3 regions of the Pseudomonas sp. B2M1-30 genome follow, and region 1 is predicted to be linked to each of the others. Evidence: riboswitches for the same ligand, from Rfam matches in the RefSeq annotation. Region 1 holds a riboswitch; each other region holds the start of a gene.
What was found. A riboswitch is a leader RNA that binds a small molecule or an ion and turns the genes downstream of it on or off. The one in region 1 is predicted to bind cobalamin.

Region 1 (4,938 bases):
GCCACCGGGCGTTCGGGCAACCAATCGGCTTGCCAGTCGCTCAGTGCGGCGGTGTTTTTATCGGGATGGTAAATCGCCGTGCGCGGCAGGGTTTGCGGTTCGCCCCAGGTGTAATCGCGCGCCAGCCAACGGTTGGCCAGACAACGGAAAAAATCCAGCGCATTGCCCATGCCGCCCTGGCGCAGGAACTGCCAGAGCCGGTCGCGATCCTCGGCGCCGACGGTGCTCAGGTCGCTGAGCTCCGGATCGGGACGGTCATCGCCCGGCACCAGAATCACCTGCACACCGCGCTCGGCCAGTTCGACCAGACGCTCGACCCCGTAACGCCAATAGGCGATGCCGCCGTGCAGGGAAATCAGAATGACCCTGGCGTGGCGCAGCACTTCGTCGACGTACAGATCCACCGACGCGTGATTCTGCACCTGCATCGGGTTGGCCAGACGCAGGCTCGGGTAATCCTCGGGCAACTGCTGCGCCGCTTCGGCGAGCAGCGCCAGGCTGGAATCGCCGCTGCACAGGATCACCAGTTCGGCGGGGGTTTGTCCAAGGTCGGCGATGTTGTCATCCGACACGAAACCGCCGGGCTGGGTCCTGAGCAGGTGCATGGTTTAAACGCTGAGCGCGGCGCGCAGTTGCGCTTCAAGTCGGGCGGCGTCCAGTTCCTGGCCGATCAGCACCAGCCGGGTGACGCGCGCTTCATCGGCACCCCACTGACGGTCGAAGTGCTTGTCGAAACGCGTGCCCACGCCCTGGATCAGCAGGCGCATCGGCTTGTTCGGGATCGCCGCGAAACCCTTCACCCGCAGGATGCCGTGCTGAACCACCAGTTGCGTCAGGGCGTCGAGCAGCAGGCTCTCGTCGGCTTGCGGCAGCTCGATGGAGATCGAGTCGAAGGCGTCGTGATCGTGATCGTCGTGGTCATCATCACCGTCGTGGTGGTGATCGTGATGGCTGTGGCGGCTGTCGATGTGCTCTTCGGAACCGGCGCCCAGACCAATCAACACATCCAGCGGCAGACGACCGTTGCTGGCTTCGATGATTTTTACCGCTGGCGGCAGTTCTTCGGCGACTTCCAGGCGCACACGGGCCAGATCTTCCGGACTGGTCTGGTCAGCCTTGTTGAGGATCACCAGGTCAGCGCTCGCCAGTTGATCGGCGAACAGCTCGTGCAGCGGCGACTCGTGGTCCAGGTTCGGGTCGAGTTTGCGCTGGGCGTCGACCTGATCCGGGAACGCAGCGAAGGTGCCAGCGGCCACGGCCGGGCTGTCGACCACGGTGATCACCGCGTCGACGGTGCAGGCGCTGCGGATTTCCGGCCACTGGAAGGCTTGCACCAGTGGTTTTGGCAGGGCCAGGCCCGAGGTTTCGATGAGGATGTGGTCGAGATCGCCGCGACGGGCGACCAGTTCACGCATCACCGGGAAGAACTCTTCCTGCACGGTGCAGCACAGGCAACCGTTGGCCAGTTCGTAGACGCGGCCGGTGGCTTCTTCTTCGGTGCAGCCGATGGTGCATTGCTTGAGGATTTCACCGTCGATGCCCAGCTCGCCGAACTCGTTGACGATCACCGCGATACGACGACCCTGGGCGTTGTCGAGCATGTGCCGCAGCAGGGTGGTTTTACCCGAGCCGAGAAAACCGGTGACGATGGTGACGGGAAGTTTGGCCAATGTTTTCATCGGATGCCCTTTGGCAAGGTGGCGGGCATACGGGACGAGAACCGGCCACGCAGACACGCGCCGGAAGCGTTCGCCACCGGATCACCCCGCCCGGTTGTAGTGAGAATCTGTATCGAGGCAGGTCTCCTGGCTGACGGCGTTCGGGACTTGGCCCGGCATTCGCTGCGCCTTCCCGCGAGCTCCGTAGGGGGAGCCTGCAGTGGCGTGGCAGCGAACAGCACCGTTCACAGTTGCGGGGGCAGCCGCGGCTTGGACCGCGTTCCCTTCTTAGCTTCGGCACGCGCCGAAGAACCTCGAAAGCGCAAGGCTACGCAGGGTATGGGGATGGGTCAATGCTTGGTGGATTTTGAGATTGGGGGCATATCCGTTGCTTCGGGTGCTCAAAAAACGGATATGCCCCCATTCAATTGACTCAAACCCTCCCCCATGCTCTCCTACACACCTTGTTACGGGTGCCCTGCAAAGGGTGAAACGGGAAACCGGTGAATCATGTGCTTTACTCAAAAGCCATGTCAGTCCGGTGCTGCCCCCGCAACGGTAAGCGAGAGAAGCGTCAGATCCACTGTGCCATGGCATGGGAAGGTGATGCTTGCAGGTCGGCCAGACGCCACCCCTCGCGAGCCCGGAGACCGGCCCGCAACACACAGCGCGTACCTTGCGTCGCTGAACATAACAAACCCGCGGTGGGCGGGCGCTGTTCGAACCTCTGCGTGCCTGACCCGCAGGGGTTTTCATGCGCTCCGTTCACCCGCTGACACTCCAGAGGGAAGCGCCATGTCGATCATCAGCAGCACCGGCAGCAATTCGGACAAGATCTCCAGCACCAACACCCTGAGCCAACGCCTGACCGCCGCCGTCTGCGCGTCGATCCTCGGTGCCTGCCTGGTCTACTTCGCCGGTTTCTCGCACATCGAAGCGGTACACAACGCCGCCCACGATACCCGCCACAGCGCCGCGTTCCCGTGCCACTGAGACCTGACGACATGATCAAGCGCATTGCCCAAACCGCAGGCTTCACCGGCCTGCTGGCCGCCCTGCTGCTGACCCTGCTGCAAAGCTTCTGGGTGTCGCCGCTGATTCTCCAGGCGGAAACCTTCGAGAAATCCGAGCCAGTGGCTGAAGTTCACGAACACGCCGCCGGCACCGCCGCGCACACGCACGACGCCGAAGCCTGGGAGCCGGAAGATGGCTGGCAGCGCGTGGTTTCGACCACCGGCGGCAACCTCGTCGTCGCTGTCGGTTTCGCCCTGATGCTGGCCGGTCTGTACACCCTGCGTGCGCCGACCAAAACCTCGCAAGGCCTGCTTTGGGGCCTCGCCGGTTATGCGACCTTCGTGCTCGCGCCGACCATGGGCCTGCCGCCGGAACTGCCGGGCACCGCTGCCGCCGATCTGGCCTCGCGGCAGATGTGGTGGATCGGCACCGCCGCGTCCACCGCTGTGGGTCTGTCGCTGATCGCGTTCAGCCGCAACTGGCTAATGAAGATCCTTGGCGTGGCGATCATCGCCGTGCCGCATGTGATCGGCGCGCCGCAACCGGAAGTGCATTCGATGCTCGCTCCGGAAGTGCTGGAAGCTCAGTTCAAGATCGCTTCGCAGTTGACCAACGTGGCGTTCTGGCTGGCCCTGGGCCTGATCAGCGCCTGGTTGTTCCGCCGCAAGAACGACGGTCAATACAACGCATGACCGATGCTGGCGCAGCGCCGACCCTGGTGGTCGGCCTGGGCTGCCAGCGCGGCTGCCCGGCCAGCACCCTGCGTGCGCTGCTTGACCAGGCCTTGCAGGCTCATCGCATTGAACTGCGGGCAGTCAAGGCGTTGGCCAGCATCGACCTCAAACGTGACGAACCGGGCCTGCAAGAACTTGCCGCGCAACTCGCGCTGCCCCTGCTCTACTTCAGCCGCGAGGAACTGGCCGGTTACCAGCCGCGATTGAGTCACCGTTCGCAAATCGCCTATGAGCGCACCGGCTGCTACGGCGTGGCCGAAAGTGCCGCCCTGGCCCTTGCCGAACAGCTGATCCAGGCCCCTGCAAAACTGCTGATTTCACGGCAGAAATACGCCCAGGCGACTTTGGCATTGGCCGGCGCCGCCTGAAATCCCGATAATCCCCGCCATCGATCATGAGCATTCTTCATCTGAAGCGCTCTGATACCGCCTCACCCTGCCCTTTTTCACAGGATTCAGCGATGACCGTCTACTTCATCGGCGCCGGCCCCGGCGACCCGGAACTGATCACCGTCAAAGGCCAGCGGCTGATCCGCACCTGCCCGGTCATCATCTACGCAGGCTCATTGGTACCGGCGGCGGTGCTGCAAGGTCATCAAGCCGAAACGGTGGTCAACAGCGCCGAATTGCATCTGGAACAAATCATCGAACTGATCAAATCCGCCCACGCCCGGGGACAGGACGTGGCGCGGGTGCATTCCGGCGATCCGAGTCTGTATGGTGCGATCGGCGAGCAGATCCGCTATTTGCGTGAGCTGGACATCCCGTTCGAAATCATCCCCGGCGTCACCGCCACCGCCGCCTGCGCCGCGTTGTTGGGCGCCGAACTGACCCTGCCGGATATCTCGCAAAGCGTGATCCTGACCCGTTACGCGGACAAAACCGCGATGCCCGCCGGGGAAGAACTGGGCAGTCTGGCGCAGCACGGGGCGACCATGGCGATTCATCTGGGGGTCAATCATCTGGAAAAGATCCTCGCCGAGCTGCTGCCACACTACGGCGCCGATTGCCCGATTGCGGTGATTCACCGCGCGACCTGGCCGGATCAGGATTGGGTCGTGGGAACGCTGGCGGATATCGCCGGGAAAGTCGCCGCCAAGGGTTTTCGACGCACGGCGTTGATTCTGGTGGGCCGGGTGTTGGGCAGCGACCATTTCAGTGAGTCGTCGCTGTATCGCGCGGGGCATGCGCATTTGTATCGGCCGTAGCGGCCACTTGGCGGACAAGTCCTGAGTTTCAGGCATAAAAAAACGGCGCTCACGGTGCGCCGTTTTTTATGTTCGCAGCGAACGCCTTAGTAGTAAGCGTTTTCTTTCTGCGTGTGGTCGGTCACGTCGCGAACGCCCTTGAGCTCCGGAATGCGCTCGAGCAAGGTGCGCTCGATGCCTTCCTTCAGGGTCACGTCGGCCTGGCCGCAGCCCTGGCAACCGCCGCCGAACTGCAGAACGGCGATGCCGTCCTCGACCACATCGATCAGGCTGACCTGACCGCCGTGGCTCGCCAGCCCAGGGTTGATTTCGGTTTGCAGGTAGT
Region 2 (4,938 bases), on a different contig from region 1:
CCCAGGGCGTTTTCGTCCTTGTCGAGGAAACCGGTCAGCACATCCACCGGTTTCCCGTTCGGCTTGCCGCCGGCGAAGGGCACGAAAATCACTTTGTAGCCACTGTGCGGCTTGCGGTTCCACGAGCCGTGCTGGCCAATGAAGGCGCCTTCCTTGAATTGCGCCGGAAGGCGATTGCCCTCGGCGAAGGTCAAGCCCAGAGATGCCGTGTGCGGGCCGACGGCATAGTCTGGGGCGATGGCCTTGGCGACCAGGTCCGGATTCTGAGGCTCCACACGCAAGTCGACGTGTTGTCCGTAGTAACTGAACGGCCAGCCGTAGAAGGCGCCATCCTTGACCGACGTGATGTAGTCCGGCACCAGGTCGCTGCCGATTTCGTCACGCTCGTTGACCGCCGTCCACAGCGCGCCGCTTTGCGGTTCCCAGGCCAGGCCGTTGGGGTTGCGGATGCCCGAGGCGAAGATCCGGTGATTGCCGGTGGCGCGGTCGACTTCCCAGATTGCGGCGCGACCTTCTTCCTGATCCAGGCCGTTTTCGCCGACGTTGCTGTTTGAGCCCACCGTCACATAGAGCTTGCTGCCGTCCTTGCTGGCGATGACGTTTTTCGTCCAGTGATGATTCAGCGTGCCGCCCGGAAGGTCGGTGACCTTGATCGGCTGCGTCTTGATTTCAGTGGCGCCGGATTCGTAGTGGAAGCGCAGCAGGCGGTCGGTATCGGCGACGTACAGATCGTTGCCGACCAGAGTCATGCCGAACGGCGAGTTGAGGTTTTGCAGAAATACCGTGCGGGTCTCGGCGACGCCGTCGTGATCGGCATCGCGCAGCAGGGTGATGCGGTTGGGGCTGGGCACGCCGGCACCCGCGCGTCCCATGACTTTTTTCATCACCCAGCCACGAATGCCCTTGCTGTCATCCGGTTTGGGCGGTGCGTTGGTTTCCGCCACCAGTACATCGCCGTTGGGCAGCACATACAACCAGCGCGGATGATCGAGGTTATCGGCAAACGCAGCCACCTGGGTGCCTGCGGCGGCTGTCGGTTTACCACCCGCCGGCCAGCCGGTCGCCGGGGCGATGTTCACCGTCGGGATCAGGGTCTTGTTCGGTTCGGGCAGTTTGGGTGATGGGCCGGTGCCGTCGGACACTTGCAGGCTGGACGACTCGCCGCACGCGGCAAGTCCGCCGGCGAAGGCGATGATGAAAACGAGCTGGGGCTTGCGCATTACTGATCTTCCCTATGAATGCATTCTTAATCATAGAGAAGGGCGCAAGCCCGATGGTTCAACCGGTCAGCCGCGCGCTTCCTTGAACAGCACGGCGATGCCCGGATGATAATTGCCGGCATCGCTGTGCAATTTGCGGTACGCGTAGGGGAAATACCAGGCGACGGCGCAGGTGTGTTCCTTTTGCAGGTCGTCGACCATGTCTTGCAGCTCTTCGGGGCTGGCGCTGTGTTGGGCCTTTTGCGGCGCGACGAACAGGCAGCCGAGCTTCAGGTCGCTGGCATAGCTGATGCGCTTGGCGTCGCTGGTGATCTCGGCCAAAGCCTGGCTGAGGTTGAGGTTGTTCACTCGCGGCCAGCGCTGCGTCGCCTGAATGAAGGCGCGATCCTCGGCGCCGGCGATGAACAGGTCGGTGCGGGCATTGCGCTCGCCTTCCTCGTTCTGTTTGCGGGTGGCGGTGTCGCGCAGTGTCACCAGCTCAGCCATCCACGCGGCAGCGGACAACAGGCCGAGGTTGGCTTTTTCATCGTGCCAGTACGGCGTGTCGTTGTCGCCGCGCACGGTGTTGTAGCGGTCGATACAGTCAAACCAGCGTTCCAGCACCGGGCGCAGGAATTCCAGGCGCGGGTTGCTGATGATCATGCCTTGCATGGGGCTCACCTTGTTCTTGTCTGATGTGAGGGTGTGGCTCTTTGATATCACTTGTCTCAGTGTGGCACAAGATTGGCGCCAGATAATTGATCGACGGCAGTTATTCGCTCGGCGGCGTCCTCTTCAATTGACGCTCCACCCCCAACCCTCTAACCTTCGCGGCTTGTTTCAGGTGCTCTGTGACCGATGTCGACAGAGTGAAACAGGGAAGCCGGTGAGGGTTGTCTTCAGGCGAAGAACGACTCCGATCCCGGCGCTGCCCCCGCAACGGTAAATGAGTGAAGACTGCGCCTTGTGCCACTGCGTCCGACAGCGATGCGGGAAGGCGCGCAGTCCGGCCGACGCCGCTCATGAGCCCGGAGACCGGCCTGATCCATCCAGCGGCATCACGGTGGGCGATGCCAGGCTTGTTGCCGTCTATTCTTGTGCCTGCCCGCCGTTATCCAGCCTCAACGGAGAGCTCCCCCATGACCGATTCCCCCGAACGTGACGAACGTCATCTGGCGCGCATGCAGCGCAAAAAAGCCGTGATCGACGAGCGCATTGCCAATTCGCCCAACGAATGCGGCCTGCTGCTGGTGCTGACCGGCAACGGCAAGGGCAAGAGCAGCTCGGCGTTCGGCATGCTCGCGCGCGCCATGGGCCACGGCATGCAGTGCGGCGTGGTGCAGTTCATCAAGGGCCGCAACAGCACCGGCGAAGAATTGTTTTTCCGCCGCTTCCCCGAGCAAGTGCGTTTTCATGTGATGGGCGAGGGCTTCACCTGGGAAACCCAGGATCGCCAGCGTGACATCGCCGCCGCCGAAGCGGCCTGGGAAGTGTCCCGGCAGATGCTGCGCGATCCGGCCATTGGCCTGGTGGTGCTCGATGAACTGAACATTGCCCTCAAGCACGGTTACCTCGACCTCGATCAGGTGCTCAGCGATTTGCAGGCCCGACCGCCGATGCAGCACGTTGTCGTGACGGGCCGCGCCGCCAAGCCGGAAATGATTGAGCTGGCCGACACCGTCACCGAGATGGGCATGATCAAGCACGCCTTCCAGGCGGGTATCAAAGCGCAGAAAGGCGTCGAACTTTGAAGTCACCACGTCACTGCCCGGCGGTGTTGATCGCCGCGCCGGCCTCCGGCCAGGGCAAGACCACCGTCACCGCCGCGCTGGCCCGTTTGCACCGCAATCAGGGGTGCAAGGTTCGTGTGTTCAAATGCGGCCCGGACTTTCTCGACCCGATGATCCTTGAGCGCGCCAGCGGTGCGCCGGTCTATCAACTGGACATGTGGATGGTCGGCGAGCAGGAAAGTCGCCGCCTGTTGTGGGAAGCTGCCGGCGAGGCCGATCTGATCCTGATCGAAGGCGTGATGGGACTGTTCGACGGCACGCCGTCGAGCGCCGATCTGGCGCGGCATTTCGGCGTGCCGGTATTGGGCGTGATCGACGGCACTGCCATGGCCCAGACCTTTGGCGCGCTGGCTCTTGGTTTGGCGCGCTACCAGCCGGACTTGCCGTTTGCCGGCGTGCTTGCCAATCGCGTCGGCACCTTGCGCCATGCGCAGTTGCTCGAAGGCAGCCTCACCGAAGGCTTGCGCTGGTACGGCGCGTTGTCCCGGGAAACCGGAATCGAACTGCCGAGCCGCCATCTCGGCCTGGTGCAGGCCAGCGAACTCAATGACCTCGACCTGCGCCTCGACGCGGCGGCCGAAGCACTCGCCAGCAGTTGCGAGGTAGCGCTGCCACCGGCGGTCGAATTCGCTGCACCTGAGATGCAGGTCACCGAACCCTTGCTCGAAGGCGTACGAATCGCTGTTGCGCGGGATGAAGCGTTTGCCTTCACCTACGGCGCGAGCCTTGATCTGCTGCGGGCGATGGGCGCCGAGTTGCGCTTTTTCTCACCGATCCGTGACACGCAATTGCCCGAGGCGGACAGCCTGTACCTGCCCGGCGGTTATCCGGAGTTGCACCACGTCGCGCTGGCGCAGAACACGGCGATGCTCGACGCGATCCGTGCGCATCACGCCGCCGGCAAGCCGTTGCTCGCCGAATGTGGCGGCATGTTGTATCTGCTCGATGCGCTGACCGATGTCGACGGCGTCCGCGCTGAGCTGGTCGGTCTGTTGCGCGGTGAGGCGGTGATGCAGAAACGCCTGGCGGCGCTGGCCCTGCAATCGGTCGAGTTGCCGGAAGGTGAGCTGCGCGGTCACACCTACCACCATTCCCTGACCACCACCGAACTGACCCCGATCGCCCGAGGCCACAGCCCCAACGGCGGGCGCGGAGCCGAAGCGGTTTATCGGGACGGGCGGATGACGGCGTCCTACGTGCATTTCTACTTCCCGTCCAATCCGGTGGCGATTGCCGCGTTGCTGGCGCCTGATCCTGAGGCCGCTCCCGTATTTGAAACCGTGATGGCAGCGGACTCGCTCGCGAAGGGGCTATGACAGACAACGCCTTCTCCGAAGACGAGCGCGAAGCCGTCTACCGCGCCATCGCCGAACGTCGCGACATGCGCCACTTCAGCGGCGGCACGGTCGAACCCGAACTGCTGCGCCGCTTGCTCGAAGCCGCGCACCAGGCGCCGAGTGTCGGCCTCATGCAGCCGTGGCGCTTCATTCGTATCAGTGACCGTGCGCTGCGTGGCCAGATTCAAAGCCTTGTGGAAGAAGAGCGGGTGCGTACCGCCGAGGCCCTTGGCGAGCGCAGTGACGAGTTCATGAGGCTCAAGGTCGAAGGCATCAACGACTGCGCCGAAGTGCTGGTCGCGGCGCTGATGGATGATCGCGAGCGACATATTTTCGGGCGCCGCACGCTGCCGGAAATGGACATGGCCTCGCTGTCCTGCGCGATCCAGAACCTGTGGCTGGCGGCGCGTGCCGAAGGTATGGGGATGGGCTGGGTGTCGCTGTTCGAGCCGCAGGCGCTGGCCGATCTGTTGAAACTGCCAGCCGGGGCCAAGCCGTTGGCGGTGTTGTGCCTGGGACCGGTCAAGGCATTCTATCCGGCGCCGATGCTGGTGCTCGAAGGGTGGGCGCGGGCGCGTCCGCTCAATGAGTTGCTGTATGAAAATTTCTGGG
Region 3 (4,938 bases), on a different contig from region 1:
CCGCGAGTTTCTGCGCAATCGTCCGCCGGGTCATTTGCCCCAGGCGCCGACCTTCGAGCAGAACCTCGCCGGCACTCGGTTCACGCAGGCCTGCGAGCAATTTGAGCAGGGTGGATTTCCCTGCACCATTGGGGCCGACGATACCGAGGGTTTCTCCCTGAAGGACCTCCAGGCCGACACCGCTGAGCAGTTCGGCGCCGCGCACCCTGAATGTCAGGTTTGAGCAGCTCAATACACTCATCGGGCGTTTCTCCGGCTGATCAGGATCAAGGCGAAAACCGGTGCGCCGACCAGCGCGGTAATCACCCCGACCGGTATCACCTGGCCCTTGATCAACGTGCGTGACAGCACATCGGCAGCGATCAGAAACAAGGCGCCGCCCAGGGCGCTGGCAGGTAGCAGGCGTGCGTGGCCGGTGCCCAGCAGCAGACGTGCGGCGTGAGGAATCACCAGACCGACAAAACCGATCGAGCCGACAATCGAGACCATCACCGCTGTTACCAGCGCCGCGCAGCCGATCAGCAGTATCTGCACCTGGCGCACCGGTATGCCGAGGGACGCCGCCGAATCCGCACCAAAGGTAAACGCATCCAGCGCCCGTCGATGCCACAGGCACACAATCAATCCAGCCAGGGCCACCGGCACCGCCAGCCACACCGAAGGCCAGCGCACGCCGCCGAGATTGCCCAGCAGCCAGAACATGATCCCGCGCGCCTGCTCGGAGCTCGCCGAGCGGGTAATCAGAAACGCCGTCAGCGCGTTGAATAGCTGCGAGCCGGCGATCCCTGCCAGAATGATTTGCCCGGTGCCGCTGGCGGAGCCGCTGACGCGCGCCAACAGGATCACCAGCACGAAGGCCGTCACGGCGCCGACGAAGGCCCCGGCCGACAGCGAAAGCACTCCGGCACCGACGCCCAGCAACGCCACCATCACCGCGCCCGTCGAGGCGCCGGCGGAAATGCCCAGCAGATAGGGATCGGCCAACGGGTTGCGCAGCAGTGATTGCAGAATCACTCCGCAGGTCGCCAGACCGGCACCACAGGCGGCCGCCACCAGGGCACGAGTCAGGCGATAGTTCCAGACGATGCCTTCATCGATGGGGTCGAGCACATGGCCGGCCGCCCACAGTTTGTTGGCCAGCACTTGAAACACCACACCCGGTTCGATTGGCGTTTCACCGATGGCCACACCGGCGATCACGGCGGCCAACAGGATCGCCCCGACCAGCGACAGACGGACCAGGCCCCTGATCATTTCGACAGGTCGTAGCCGTCAATGGCCGAGGCCAGTTGTTCAACGCCGTCGAACATCCGCAGGCTGGCCTGCATCGCCATGGCGTCGAGAATGATGATGCGGTTGTGTTTCACCGCCTCCATGTTACGAGTCACCGGATCGCTGCGCAGGAACGCCAGTTTTTTCTCGTAGTCGTCAGCCGGGAAGCGACGGCGGTCCATGCGCGCGATCACCAGAAAGGTCGGATTGGCCTTGGCGATGGTTTCCCAACCGACCGTCGGCCACTCTTCATCGGATTGCACCACGTTGCGCACGCCGAGGGTACTGAGCATGAAATCAGGAACGCCTTTGTGGCCGGCCACGAAGGGTTCGATGTCCATTTGGGCGCTGGAGAACCAGACCAGCGCGCTGGCATCCTTCAAGTCTTTGTTGCGCGCGGTGGCGATCGATTTGGCGAGGCTGGCCTTGAGCTCGGCATTGAGCTGTTCGCCACGGTCACGCACATCGAAGATTTCTGCCAGTTGGCTGACACTCTTGTAAATGCTGTCGATGCGAAACGGCTCAAGGCGTGTGCCGTCGGCGCCGACCAGATTGTCCTTGGCTTCGCAGTCGGAAGGCAGCAGATAGGTAGGGATTTTCAGCTCATGAAACTGCTCGCGGGTGCCGACCGCCCCTTGCGGGCCGACCATCCATTCCAGCTCCACGGCGACCAGTTCCGGACGTTTGCCGATAACCGCCTCGAAACTCGGTTCGTTGTCGGCCAGCCGCCCGACCTTGTCGTTCTGCACCTTGTACGTGTCCAGCACGTTGTTGAACCACAGCGAGGTGCCGACCATTTTGTCGCCCAGGCCCATGGCGTAGAGCATTTCCGTACCGGCCTGGCCGATGGTGACCGTGCGCGTTGGTGCGTGCGCAAAGGTGAGGGTGCTGCCACAGTTTTCGATCGTCAGGGGATAGTGAGTCGGTGTCGCCTGGGCAAGAGCGCTGAGGGTCAGGCCGGCGATGAGGGTGGCAACGTGGGGCAGCAGCATGATGCAGTCTCCAGGGGAACCGTACGCGGAGCGGGAGGGTACGGCTTGGAAACACACCATCGAACGCAGGCAAGGAGGCCGCGCAAGGCCGGGCATCCATCGAGGACGCGCACGGCAGGATGTCCTCCCGGACACCCCGCCGGTTAGTGATTTACTGCGCCGGCAGGTCTCCTGACTGATGCGTCATCGCCTGTGCTCCGGCCTTCCCGGGGGTGATCCCAGTGGCAGTCAAGGAGCAGGCTCAGCACCTACAGTTGCGGGGGCAGTTCCGATTGGTGCCGTGCAGGCACCTCGGATTCCCTATTGATCCCGTTTGGGAACCGGCGGCGGCATGGTAATCGATCGGGCCGCCGAAGGGGAGCGGGAATATAAAGCGAGGCGGGTATTAATGGTTGCTCATCAAGCCGTGCAACACACCCAGGCGCAGGCCCGGTTCAGAGGGCATCATTTGCGCGATGCCGAACGCTTTGAACGCGGCGAGCATGATCACCAGACCGCCGGGCAGGATGCCCTGGCGGTGGGGTTGCAGACCGGCGAGTTTGAGTTGCTGGACGTTCTGCACTTTCAGCAGAAGCAATGACAGGCGCAGCAGGCCGCCGTAGGTGATGCCGTCCTGGCCGAAGTCGTTCAGGCGATTGGCCTTGAGTACTTTGGCGAGCATGCGCGCGGTGCCGGAAGAGCCGATGGTCTGCTGCCAGCCCTGGGCACGATAACGCCGGGCGACTTTTTCAAACTGAAGGATCGCGACGCGTTCGGCTTCCTGCAGGGCGGCGCAAGAAACTTCGCCGCCGCGAAAGTACCGCGCGCTCAAGGTGCCGCTGCCGATGGCGATGCTTTCGGTCAGCAACGGTTGCGAGCCCTGGCCAAGGATCAGTTCGGTGGAGCCACCGCCGATGTCGACCACCAGACGCATGTCTTCGGCGCTCGGCAGGGCATGGGCCACCCCGGCGTACACCAGTTGCGCTTCTTCATGCCCGGAGATGACGTCAATGCGAAAGCCCAGGTGCCGTTCCGCGCTGGCCAGAAACAGCGGCGCATTGTCGGCTTCGCGCACGGCGCTGGTAGCGACGGCACGCACGCGGCCGGGTTCGAAGCCGCGCAGCTTCTTGCCGAACCGCGCCAACGCCTGCCAGCCGCGATCCAGGGCCAACGCATCCAGCGCGCCGCCATCAAGGCCTTCGGCCAGGCGCACCGGCTCGCGCAGGGTTTTGATTTCCTGAATCATCAGGCCCTTTCGGCTGCGTACCGACTGGCCGATCATCATGCGAAACGCATTCGAGCCCAGGTCGATGGCGGCAAACAGAGAGGCGTCGTCTTTCATGGGAATCCTTGCAAATCATCCGTCGAAGGCTCGCGGTTGCGAGGATTCTGCCGTTGATTTGATGACATCCTGATGACGCCGCAGGGGCGGTTCGATGAATTTTCGGCTGTCATGACGCTGTCATTATCCGGCGCCCATACTGGCCTCAATACATCGCGTGCTCTCAGTTTTTTGCTGCCATTTCTGGCAGCTTTTTTTTGCCTGCGATTTGCCGCGCCGCTGCGGGTTTGCAATTTTTGCGACTGTCCGATTAATATACGATCCATATATATTTCGTATCGGAAACATTTATGGGCATCGTCAAGATCTCAGAGGACATGCACGAGAATCTGCGCATCTCCAGCACCGCGCTCAGCCGCTCGATCAACGCACAGGCCGAGCACTGGATGCGCATCGGCATGCTCGCCGAACTGCACCCCAACCTCGACCACAGCGCCATCTGCCGCTTGCTGATTCGCGCTGAACAGGCCGGCGGCCTGGACCTGCAACAACTGACTCAGGAAGCAGTCACGGCATGAGAAACCAGATCAAGATCAACACCCCGGCCGACATCGCACAATCGCGCGGGGCCGGCAAACTGGCCGCCGAAGTGCTGGCGATGCTGGTGCCCCACGTCAAGGCCGGCGTCACCACCGATGAGCTGGACCGCCTGTGCAACGACTACATCGTCAACGTGCAGAAAGCCATTCCGGCCAACGTCGGTTATCACGGATTTCCGAAAACGGTCTGCGCCTCGGTCAACGACGTGGTGTGTCACGGCATTCCGTCGGGCACGCCGTTGCAGGACGGCGACATCGTCAACCTCGACATCGCGGTGATCAAGGACGGCTGGTTCGGCGATACCAGCCGTATGTACGTGGTCGGCGAGGCGACGCCCGAAGCGCAGCATCTGATCAAGACCACCTACGAGGCCATGTGCGCCGGCATCCGCATGGTGCGCCCGGGCGCGACCCTGGGCGACATCGGCCACGCGATCCAGAGCCTGGCAGAGAAAGAGGGCTTCAGCGTGGTGCGCGAGTATTGCGGGCACGGGATCGGCAAGGTCTATCACGATGAGCCGCAAGTCCTGCATTACGGTTTCCCCAATCAGGGCTTGAAGCTGAAGGCGGGGATGATTTTCACCATCGAGCCGATGCTCAACGCCGGCAAGCGCCATGTGAAGAACATGCCGGATGGCTGGACGGTGCTGACCAAGGATGGCTCGCTGTCGGCGCAGTGGGAGCATATGGTCGCGGTGACCGAGACCGGGTTTGAAGTGCTGACGGCGTGGCCGGACGAGATTGAAGGGTATCGGGCTATTGGTTGAGGCCGTGTTGGCTGGTTTGCCCTCTCCAAGGGGAGAGGGCTGAGCGG

Region 2: it holds a riboswitch for cobalamin, as region 1 does, so the genes downstream of both, cobO (cob(I)yrinic acid a,c-diamide adenosyltransferase) here and cobW (cobalamin biosynthesis protein CobW) in region 1, are expected to answer to the same signal.
Region 3: it holds a riboswitch for cobalamin, as region 1 does, so the genes downstream of both, N8H74_RS21540 (ABC transporter substrate-binding protein) here and cobW (cobalamin biosynthesis protein CobW) in region 1, are expected to answer to the same signal.

The regions. Positions count from the first base shown of each region.
Region 1 covers NZ_JAOEJT010000002.1:198,257-203,194, reverse strand. Annotated here, with positions in the region: gene cobN (cobaltochelatase subunit CobN) at 1-605, opposite strand, end outside; gene cobW (cobalamin biosynthesis protein CobW) at 609-1,679, opposite strand; cobalamin riboswitch at 1,778-1,990, opposite strand; cobalamin riboswitch at 2,113-2,332, shown strand; gene N8H74_RS04560 (CbtB domain-containing protein) at 2,454-2,651, shown strand; gene N8H74_RS04555 (CbtA family protein) at 2,663-3,364, shown strand; gene N8H74_RS04550 (cobalamin biosynthesis protein) at 3,361-3,774, shown strand; gene cobM (precorrin-4 C(11)-methyltransferase) at 3,867-4,613, shown strand; gene nfuA (Fe-S biogenesis protein NfuA) at 4,700-4,938, opposite strand, start outside.
Region 2 covers NZ_JAOEJT010000011.1:190,711-195,648, forward strand. Annotated here, with positions in the region: gene N8H74_RS21090 (sorbosone dehydrogenase family protein) at 1-1,220, opposite strand, end outside; gene N8H74_RS21095 (hypothetical protein) at 1,287-1,871, opposite strand; cobalamin riboswitch at 2,025-2,258, shown strand; gene cobO (cob(I)yrinic acid a,c-diamide adenosyltransferase) at 2,339-2,950, shown strand; gene N8H74_RS21105 (cobyrinate a,c-diamide synthase) at 2,947-4,305, shown strand; gene bluB (5,6-dimethylbenzimidazole synthase) at 4,302-4,938, shown strand, end outside.
Region 3 covers NZ_JAOEJT010000012.1:50,774-55,711, reverse strand. Annotated here, with positions in the region: gene N8H74_RS21550 (ABC transporter ATP-binding protein) at 1-241, opposite strand, end outside; gene N8H74_RS21545 (iron ABC transporter permease) at 238-1,254, opposite strand; gene N8H74_RS21540 (ABC transporter substrate-binding protein) at 1,251-2,264, opposite strand; cobalamin riboswitch at 2,408-2,604, opposite strand; gene N8H74_RS21535 (Ppx/GppA family phosphatase) at 2,650-3,585, opposite strand; gene N8H74_RS21530 (hypothetical protein) at 3,582-3,851, opposite strand; gene N8H74_RS21525 (ParD-like family protein) at 3,876-4,103, shown strand; gene map (type I methionyl aminopeptidase) at 4,100-4,891, shown strand.